DNA from 2 places in the Herbaspirillum sp. C7C8 genome. Region 2 is predicted to be linked to the other one. Evidence: predicted binding sites of a transcription regulator. Region 2 holds the regulator's gene; the other holds the start of a gene.
What was found. The regulator sigma-54, encoded in region 2, starts transcription at its own class of promoters, with help from an activator protein. The targets are predictions, from matches to a motif close to TGGCANGNAANCTGCTTT.
Positions count from the first base shown of each region.

Region 1 (4,737 bases), on a different contig from region 2:
ATGGTATAGACCGGGTGACCGAAACCGATCACCACTTCCTTGTTCTCGACGCGACGGCGGATGTCGGCCTCGGCCTCGTCCGGATTGTCATAGCGCTTCTGGATCTCGAAGGCCACTTCATTGGCGCCGCCATGCTTGGGGCCGCGCAGGGCGCCGATGGCGCCGGTGATGGCCGAATACATGTCCGAACCGGTGCCGGCGATGACGCGACCGGTGAAGGTGGAGGCATTGAATTCGTGTTCCGCATACAGGATCAGCGAGGTGTGCATGGCCTTCTCCCAGGCCGCCGAGGGCTTTTCGCCATGCAGCAGGTGCAGGAAGTGGGCGCCGATGGAATCGTCGTCGGTCTCGACCTCGATACGGTTGCCGTTGTGGCTGTAGTGGTACCAGTACAGCAGCATCGAACCCAGCGAAGCCATCAGGCGATCAGCGATGTCGCGCGCACCGGGGGTGTTGTGGTCATCCTTCTCCGGCAGCACGCAGCCCAGCGCGGAGACGCCGGTACGCATCACGTCCATCGGATGCGAGGCGGCCGGCAACCATTCCAGCGCTGCCTTGACGTTGGCCGGCAGGCCGCGCAGGGCCTTCAGCTTGGCCTTGTAGGCGCGCAGTTCGGCAGCCGTCGGCAGCTTGCCGTGCACCAGCAGGTGGGCGATTTCCTCGAACTCGCAGCTATCGGCCACGTCGAGAATGTCGTAACCGCGATAGTGCAGGTCATTGCCGGTCTTGCCGACGGTGCACAGGGCGGTGTTGCCGGCAGTCACGCCGGAGAGGGCAACGGACTTCTTGGGCTTGAAACCTGCGGCTTGTTGTTCGCTCATCGTGTTCTCCTCGTATTCGGTATGGGGTGACAATGCTTTGTCGGAAGGGGCTTACTTGTTCTTCTGCTGGGCAAACAGCGCATCGAGGCGCTGTTCGTAGCTGTGGTAATCGATGCGGTCATACAGTTCCATGCGGGTCTGCATGGTATCGACCACGTTCTTCTGCGTACCATCGCGGCGGATCGCCTGGTAGACGTTTTCAGCGGCCTTGTTCATGGCACGGAAGGCCGACAGCGGATAGAGCACCAGCCCCACGTCGGCATCCTTGAGTTCGTCCACCGTGAACAGCGGAGTCGAACCGAACTCGGTGATGTTGGCCAGGATCGGTACCTTCACCGCATTGGCGAACTGCTTGTACATGGCCAGGTCGGTGATGGCTTCCGGGAAGATCATGTCGGCACCGGCCTCGACGCAGGCCACGGCGCGCTCGATGGCGGCGTCCAGCCCTTCCACGGCCAGCGCATCGGTGCGCGCCATGATGACGAAGTTCTCGTCGGTGCGGGCATCCACGGCGGCTTTGATGCGGTCTACCATTTCCTGCTTGCTGACGATTTCCTTGCCGGGACGATGGCCGCAGCGCTTGGCGCCGACCTGGTCTTCGATGTGCATGGCGGCGGCGCCGAACTTGATCATGGACTTGACGGTCCGCGCCACGTTGAAGGCCGAGGCACCGAAGCCGGTATCCACATCCACCAGCAGCGGCAGGTCGCACACGTCGGTGATGCGGCGCACGTCGGTGAGCACGTCGTCCAGATTGGAAATGCCCAGGTCAGGCAAGCCCAGCGAACCCGCCGCCACGCCGCCGCCAGACAGATAGATCGCGCGGAAACCGGCGCGCTTGGCCAGCAGGGCGTGGTTGGCGTTGATCGCGCCGATGACTTGCAAGGGGGATTCTTCCTGGACGGCCTGGCGGAACGCTGCGCCTGCGGAATGGAGAGCCATGGTGGACACCTTCTCGATGAGGTTGGAATGCGGAAAGTCTGGACCAACTGCGTCACTGCTTGACTGCGTAACGGCGACAGGCGGACGTGAGGCACACCCGTCCTGCGACATTTGCGTTCACCATTGCAACGGCCGTGCCATCGCAGTGCAGCATCCGATGGCAAGGGCCCCGAAGAAACCTTCATATCGCCTGAAACCCCCGTCAAACAAGGCTCGCCACCGGACGGGGCGGGCTCGTCCCGGGCTTGCGCCGGAGCTGCCAGCTTGATCTGGCACAAGCATCCATGTTTCATCAGTGTTACAGTGACGTTTCACTGAAACACACTGAACGCTCACCATGAAACGCCCTGCCCCTGCCGAGCGCCTGGCCGACAAACCCGTGATCTGGACCGTGTCCGTGTCGCGCCTGTCCGAACTCTTCCGCGACATCACGCTGGAATTCGACGGCGTGGCCGACATCGAGCCCATTCATCTCGGTTTCGACGAGGCCGTACGCGCCATCCGCGAGCGCCTGGCCAGCGAGCGCTGCGATGTAGTGATCTCGGCCGGTTCCAATGGTGCCTATCTCAAGAGCCGCCTGCCGGTACCGGTGGTGGTGGCGCGCGCCAGCGGTTTCGACGTGATGCAGGCGCTGGCCCGCGCGCGGCAGATCAGCGCGCGCATCGGGCTGGTCACCTATCAGGAGGCGATGCCGGCCCTGAGCGAGTTCCAGCAGATGTTCGGACTGGACATTGCCCAGCGCACCTATGCCACCGAGGAAGATGCGCGCGCCGTGGTACAGGAACTGAAAGCTGGCGGCGTGCAGGCGGTGGTCGGGGCCGGGCTCATCACCGACCTGGCCGAGGAAGCGGGCATGCAGGGCATCTTCCTCTACTCCTCGGCCACGGTGCGCCAGGCCTTTGAAGATGCGCTGGAACTGGCGCGCCTGACGCAACTGGAAAGCTCGCGCGGCCCCAGCCTGCCGGTGGCAGACAGTCTGCGCGCACGGCATCACCTCAAGGACTTGCGCGGCGACTCGGCGGTCATGGAAGCGGTACGCCAGTCCATTACGCTGTTTGCACGTTCGCCGGCCAATGTACTGATCCAGGGCGAGACCGGCAGCGGCAAGGAACTGGCGGCCCAGGCCATTCACCGCGCCCATCCGCGCATGCAGGGCAAGACCCAGGCCGCGCATCCGTTCGTGGCCATCAATTGCGGGGCGCTGGCCGAATCGCTGCTGGAATCCGAACTGTTCGGCTACGAGGAAGGCGCTTTCACCGGTTCCCGCCGTGGCGGACGCGCCGGTGTGTTTGAGGCCGCACATCGCGGCACCCTGCTGCTCGATGAAATCGGCGAGATGCCGCTGCCGCTGCAGACGCGACTGCTGCGCGTGCTGGAGGAGCGCGAGGTGGTGCGCGTGGGGGGTACGCGGCCCATTGCGATCCAGGTGCGCATCATCAGTGCCACCCATTGCGACCTGGAAGCGCGGGTGCGGGAAGGCCGTTTTCGCGCCGACCTGTATTACCGCCTGAGCGTGCTGCGCCTGCAACTGCCGCCCTTGCGCGCGCGCCGTGAAGACATTGCGGCGCTGGCCGAATGGCATCTCAAACATGCGCTGGCCGCACTCGATGCGCGCCCGCATGCCAATCTGGGCGCGGAAATCCTGCGCTGCGCGCCGCTGCTGTGCGCCTATGACTGGCCGGGCAATGTGCGCGAACTGCGTAACCTGATGGAGCGACTGGCGCTGTTCCTGGCCGCAGAACCCTTGCAGGCACTGACGGCGACGCTGATACAGCGGGTCGCACCGGAGCTGGCCACAGCAGCGCAGCCGCTGATCATGGACGCTGCACAGACGCCGCCCTCTCATGCCCTGACCACCCCTGACCATGCACCCGACACCGACGCCATCCACGCCGCACTGCGCCGCTTCCGTGGCAACCGTGCCGCGGCCGCGCGTCACCTGGGCATCAGTCGCACGACCTTGTGGCGCAAGCTCAGGGAGGTCGAGGAGGTCGAAGCGTCAGCACGGCAGTGAGCTTCGGGTCGGCGAAACGAGAAAATGATTTCGCAGAATCGCGTCCATGTCCTGCCTCCTGATAATCCCCCGCACTGCGCCTTGACAGTGCCGCATCGCCCCGCCTATGCTCGCCCGCTGTAACGGCTGCGGCCGTCACGCGGAGCCCACAACCATCCATATACAGCCAGGCAGCCGTCTGCCCCGCCAGGGTCGGAACGGCGTGCTGCTCCTCCATCCACGTATCCATCAGGGAGTCTCCATGACCAGCAATACCGCGGCGCCTGGCGCCGGCACCACGCATCCGCAAGCGCGGCGTGCGATCATCTCGTCCTCCATCGGCAATGCGCTCGAATGGTTCGACATCCTTATCTATGGCGCCTTCGCGGTAGTCATCGCCAAGCAGTTCTTCCCCACCGGGGATGACAACGTCTCGCTGCTGCTGACCTTCGCCACCTTCGGTGTGTCCTTCTTCATGCGTCCGCTGGGTGCAGTGGTGCTGGGTGCGTACTCCGACCGCGCCGGTCGCAAGGCCGCGCTGATGCTGTCCATCATGCTCATGACGGTGGGCACCGCCATGATCGCCTTCATGCCCAGCTATGCCAGCATCGGCATGCTGGCACCGGCCGGCATCGCACTGGGCAAGATGATCCAAGGCTTCTCCGCCGGTGGCGAGTTCGGCAGCTCCACCGCCTTCCTGGTGGAACACGCACCGCACCGTCGCGGCTTCTTCTCCAGCTGGCAGGTGGCCAGCCAGGGCATCAGCCTGCTGCTGGCCGCCATCTTCGGCGCCGTGCTCAACAACATGCTCACACCCGAGCAGTTGTCCTCCTGGGGCTGGCGCGTGCCCTTCATCTTCGGTCTGCTGATCGCCCCGGCCGGCATCTACATCCGTCGTCACCTGGATGAAGCGCCCGAATTCAAGGAATCCAGCGAGAAGACCGACGCGCCCCTGCGCGACACCTTCACCCACCAGAAGAT
Region 1 covers NZ_JABXGG010000006.1:185,156-189,892, reverse strand. Annotated here, with positions in the region: gene prpC (bifunctional 2-methylcitrate synthase/citrate synthase) at 1-821, opposite strand, end outside; gene prpB (methylisocitrate lyase) at 873-1,763, opposite strand; gene prpR (propionate catabolism operon regulatory protein PrpR) at 2,101-3,777, shown strand; gene HWE01_RS10095 (MFS transporter) at 4,019-4,737, shown strand, end outside.
Region 1: a site for sigma-54 is predicted at 1,886-1,903, ahead of prpB (methylisocitrate lyase). Genes of this name have one in related genera too.

Region 2 (4,737 bases):
CGAGGTGGCTTGCCGTTGGTGTCCTGGCTTATGCCGCTCCGGCTACCGCATCCTCGGGCGTGTCGTCCGGCAGGCGCTTGGCAATGGAGTGATGCTCCTGCAACTTGTCCTTGTGCTTGATGACCTGGCGATCGAGCTTGTCGATCAGGGTGTCAATGGCAGCGTAGAGGTCGTGTGCGATGCTTTCCGCATGTAGATCCTTCCCCTTGATGTGGACGTTGATTTCCGCTTTTTGGCGCTTTTCCTTTTCTGTGAGTTTATCTACGCTCAGGATCACGCTGACGTCGATCACGTTGTCGAAATGGCGCTTGATACGCGAGAGCTTGCTTTGCACGTATTCCCGGATGGCGGGGGTCAGTTCGAGGTGGTGTCCACTGATGGTCAGATTCATACAAGACTCCTATCGTGAAGTCACTGGAGGTTCGTGCAATCGATCCTGCTGCAGCTGTACCACGGGCACGGTCTTCGTGTCGGATGGCGTGGGCATCAGTCGGGATGCTTGCCTGAACACAGCAACGGTACTGCAGAAAAACTGAGGAAAAACTCAGAGGGACTTGCGGAGATTGACTGGCGGAATCTTCAACACTTCGCGGTATTTGGCGACTGTGCGTCGCGCGACCACCATGCCTTGTTCTGCCAGCATATCCGCAATCTTGCTATCGGATAATGGGGTCTGCGGGTTTTCGGCTCCTATCAACTGTTTGATCAGCGCCCGTATCGCGGTGGAGGAAGCTTCGCCTCCGGTTTCAGTCGCGACGTGGCTACCGAAGAAGTATTTCAACTCAAACATACCATGCGGAGTGAGCATGTATTTCTGAGTCGTCACGCGAGAGATGGTGCTCTCGTGTAGACCCAGTGTATCAGCAATTTCACGCAGCACAAGGGGGCGCATGGCCACTGCACCATGGGAAAAGAAGTTTCTTTGACGTTCCACAATAGCCTGCGCGACGCGCAAAATTGTATCGAAACGTTGCCGCATGTTCTTGATGAGCCACTTGGCTTCCTGCAACTGCGAGGACAGCGAACCTTCGCCCTTGGCCTGCTTCAAGGCACTGGCGTACATCGCATTGACGCGCAGCTTGGGCATGACCTCATGGTTGAGCATGACCTGCCAGCCGTTCTTTGTCTGCTTGACAATCACGTCCGGCACCACGTAGTCCGAGGCGTCACGCGCGAATTCGGCACCCGGATGCGGACGGCACTGGCGGATCACGGCCTGGGCTTCACGCAGGTCTTCGTCATCACAATCGAGAGCCTTCTTGATCTTGTTGAAGTCGCGCTGGGCGAACAGCGGCAGGTAATCCTCAACGATCCTCAGCGCCAGCTTGCGCGTGACAAAGGGGATCTTGGGCAGGCGGCGGATCTGCAAGGCCAGGCATTCGCCGGCACTGCGCGCGCCCACGCCGGCCGGGTCCAGGCTCTGCAGCAGCTTGAGCGAAATCGACAGCTCTTCCATGTCGATACCCAGCTCTTCAGGCAGGCGCGCGAGGATGTCTTCCAGCGGTTCTTCCAGATAGCCGCTCTCGTCGAGCGCATCGGTGAGCAGTTCCAGCAGCGCACGATCGCGCAGGGTGCGCGCAGTCACGCGGATCTGTTCCAGCAGGTGTTCGCGCAGGGTCAGTTCATGGGCTTCCAGCTGCGGGCGGGCATCGTCGTCATCGGGTGACTTGCCGCTGCGGGCGACGTCATCGAAGCTCCAGTCGGCATCACCGGTGACACCGGTGTCCGGATTGTTGTCCTGGTACTCGAAGCTGGAATCGCCATCGCTGGCAGCGGGCGTCGCTTCGCCGCTGTTTTCATGAGGGGTGTCGGCCACGCCACTGGAAGGCGAACTGGAGACGGCACCGTCGGCCAGCAGACGCACCGAATTGTCGAGAGCGTCATCGAGACGCTCCAGCAGGGGATTGTCGGAGAGGATCTGTTCCAGTTCCTGGTGCAGTTCCAGCGTCGACAGTTGCAGCAGCCTGATCGACTGCTGCAGTTGCGGCGTCAATGCGAGGTGCTGCGAGGTACGTAACTGGAGCGACTGTTTCATCTGTCTTTCTGAAAGCGGCGTGGCCCGCGGGTTGCTGTGCCTGTCGTTGCGTGATGCCTGGGTGTCGGTGATGCTCGATACGTAGGGCGACTGTGCTGCTTACATGCGGAAGTGCTCGCCCAGATAGACGCGGCGTACCGACTCGTTGGCAATGATCTCTTCCGGATTGCCGCTGGCCAGCACCGTGCCCTGGTTGATGATGTAGGCGCGATCGCAGATGCCCAGCGTCTCGCGCACGTTGTGGTCGGTGATGAGCACGCCGATGCCACGCTCCTTGAGGAAGCGCACGATACGCTGGATCTCGATCACCGCAATCGGGTCGATACCGGCAAACGGTTCATCGAGCAGCACGAAGCGCGGATCGGTGGCCAGCGCGCGAGCGATCTCGACGCGTCGGCGCTCACCGCCCGACAGTGACAGGGCCTGGCTTTCGCGCAGCTTTTCGATCTGCAGTTCGTGCAGCAGGTTGTTGAGGCGGCCCTCGATTTCATCGCGCGAGAGCGGCTTGCCGTCTTCCTGGCGCAGCTCCAGCACGGCGCGGATGTTGTCTTCCACCGTCAGCTTGCGAAACACCGAGGCTTCCTGCGGCAGGTAGGATAGGCCCATGGTGGCGCGCTTGTGAATGGGCATGCGCGAAATGGGCGCGCCATCCAGGTCGATCTCGCCGCCATCGGAGGGTACCAGCCCCACGATCATGTAGAACGAGGTGGTCTTGCCGGCACCATTGGGGCCGAGCAGGCCGACCACTTCGCCGCTGCGCACTTCCATCGAGACATCGCGCACCACCTGGCGCGCGCCGTAACTTTTCTTCAGGCCGCGAACGACCAGCGAACTGGCTACCATCCTTACTGGTCCTTTCCGTTCTGACGACGCGCTGCCGGCTGGGCCGGTGCTGCGGGCTGGGCGTCCGTGGCCGGCGGCGGGTTCTTGGGCTGGATCACGGCCGTGATGCGGCCCGCGCCCGGCTTGCTCTGGCCGCTGGCAGTGTTGTTGACCGAATAGAATTCGGCGCGGCTGTCATAGGAAATGAATTCGCCGTTGACTTCATCGGTGATGCGGTCGCCGTCCATGCGCTGGATGTGGGCGCGCTGGAACAGCTTGGACACTTCCGTCTGCTCCGAATACTCGATGCGCTCGGCCTGGCCTTCGATCCACAGATTGGGGCCGCCGTCACGCTTCTGGCGGAAGGTTGCCAGCGCACCAGGCGCGGCATACAGCACCGCATTTTCATAACCGTACTGATCGGTCGTCAATACCACGCGGCCGGCCTTGATGATCAGGGTGCCACGTGTCATCACGACGTTGCCGGTGAAGGTCTTCACCTGGCGCACGTCGTCATAGACCATCTGGTCTGCCTCGATGTTGGTGGGCTTGGTGGAGTCCGCCTTCTCGGCGTTGGCCACACCGCACACGGCAGCCAGCATCAGCATCGGCAGTAAGAGTGAGCGTTTCATTGGTTTCCTGTCTGTTCGATTCTTGGCGTTCTTGTCCGGGACTGAACCGGCTTAGCGTTTCTTCGGTGCGGGCTCGTAATAGCCGCGTACATTGCCGAGCAGCTGCACCACCTGCGTCGCATTGTTGGCCACCATGCCCACCCCATTGAGGCGCGTGGTCCCCATGGTCATGGCGACCGGCTTGTCGGTCTTGACGATTTCATCATCGGGCAACAGCAGCAGGTATTGCGAGACCAGGTGCATTTCTTCGCGGCCCTTGTAGGGCGCGCGGATTGCATTGGCATTGCCGTACATGTGGATCTGGGTCTGGTCGTCGGTGACCCGTGCGGTATCCGAATAGAGCTGCATGGGCGCCTGGTTCTGGTCCAGGTTGTGCACCACCGGCTTGGTGATCTCGAAGGAGTCATCGCTGGGGAAGTGCACCATCTTGACGCCGGAAACGTCATAGCGCGGCAGGCCGGTCGGACCCATCTTCACGTAGCTGAAGTTTTCCAGATAGTAGTCGGGTTTGCCGCGCGGACGCTGCGCCGGCTGCTGGTCGCCGGAGGCGCGCATGACCTGCATGACCCAGAAGCTGCCCAGGGCCGCCGCGATCAGGATCACCAGGATCACCGCCAGGCGGATGCGTTCGGCCTGGCGTTCGCCGCTGCGCCCGCTCATGTCAGGTACGGCGCCAGCGCCGCCTCGTAGTTGCCTTGTGCGGCCAGTACCAGGTCGCAGATCTCGCGCACCGCGCCATGGCCGCCGGCGGCCTGCGTGACATAGTCGCTGCGCGATTTCACCTCACGATGACCGTTGGCCACGCAGGCCTTGAAACCCACGCGGGTCAGCACCGGCAGGTCGATGATGTCGTCACCCAGGTAGCCGCACTCCTGCGGGGTGAGCTGTACTTGCTGCAGCAATTGTTCGAAGGCCTGGCGCTTGTCATGGATGCCCTGGAACACATGGGCAATGCCCAGGTCGCGCGCGCGGCGCAACACGTAGGGAGACTGGCGCGCGGTGATGATGGCGGCGGCAGTACCGTACTGCTGCATCATCTTGATGCCGTGGCCGTCGAGGGCGTTGAAGCGCTTGAAGACTTCCCCCTCGTCGCCGTAGTACAGACCGGCATCGGTCAGTACCCCGTCGACGTCGAAGATCATCAGGCGGATCGCGGCCGCCTTGGCGAGTGCTGCAGCGGGCAGGGTGCTGGCGAAGGCTGGCGCGTTCATCAGATCACCTTGGCGCGAGTCAGGTCGTGGATGTGCA
Region 2 covers NZ_JABXGG010000011.1:106,665-111,401, forward strand. Annotated here, with positions in the region: gene hpf (ribosome hibernation-promoting factor, HPF/YfiA family) at 29-391, opposite strand; gene HWE01_RS14395 (RNA polymerase factor sigma-54) at 545-2,035, opposite strand; gene lptB (LPS export ABC transporter ATP-binding protein) at 2,135-2,878, opposite strand; gene lptA (lipopolysaccharide transport periplasmic protein LptA) at 2,881-3,489, opposite strand; gene lptC (LPS export ABC transporter periplasmic protein LptC) at 3,541-4,149, opposite strand; gene HWE01_RS14415 (KdsC family phosphatase) at 4,146-4,700, opposite strand; gene HWE01_RS14420 (KpsF/GutQ family sugar-phosphate isomerase) at 4,700-4,737, opposite strand, start outside.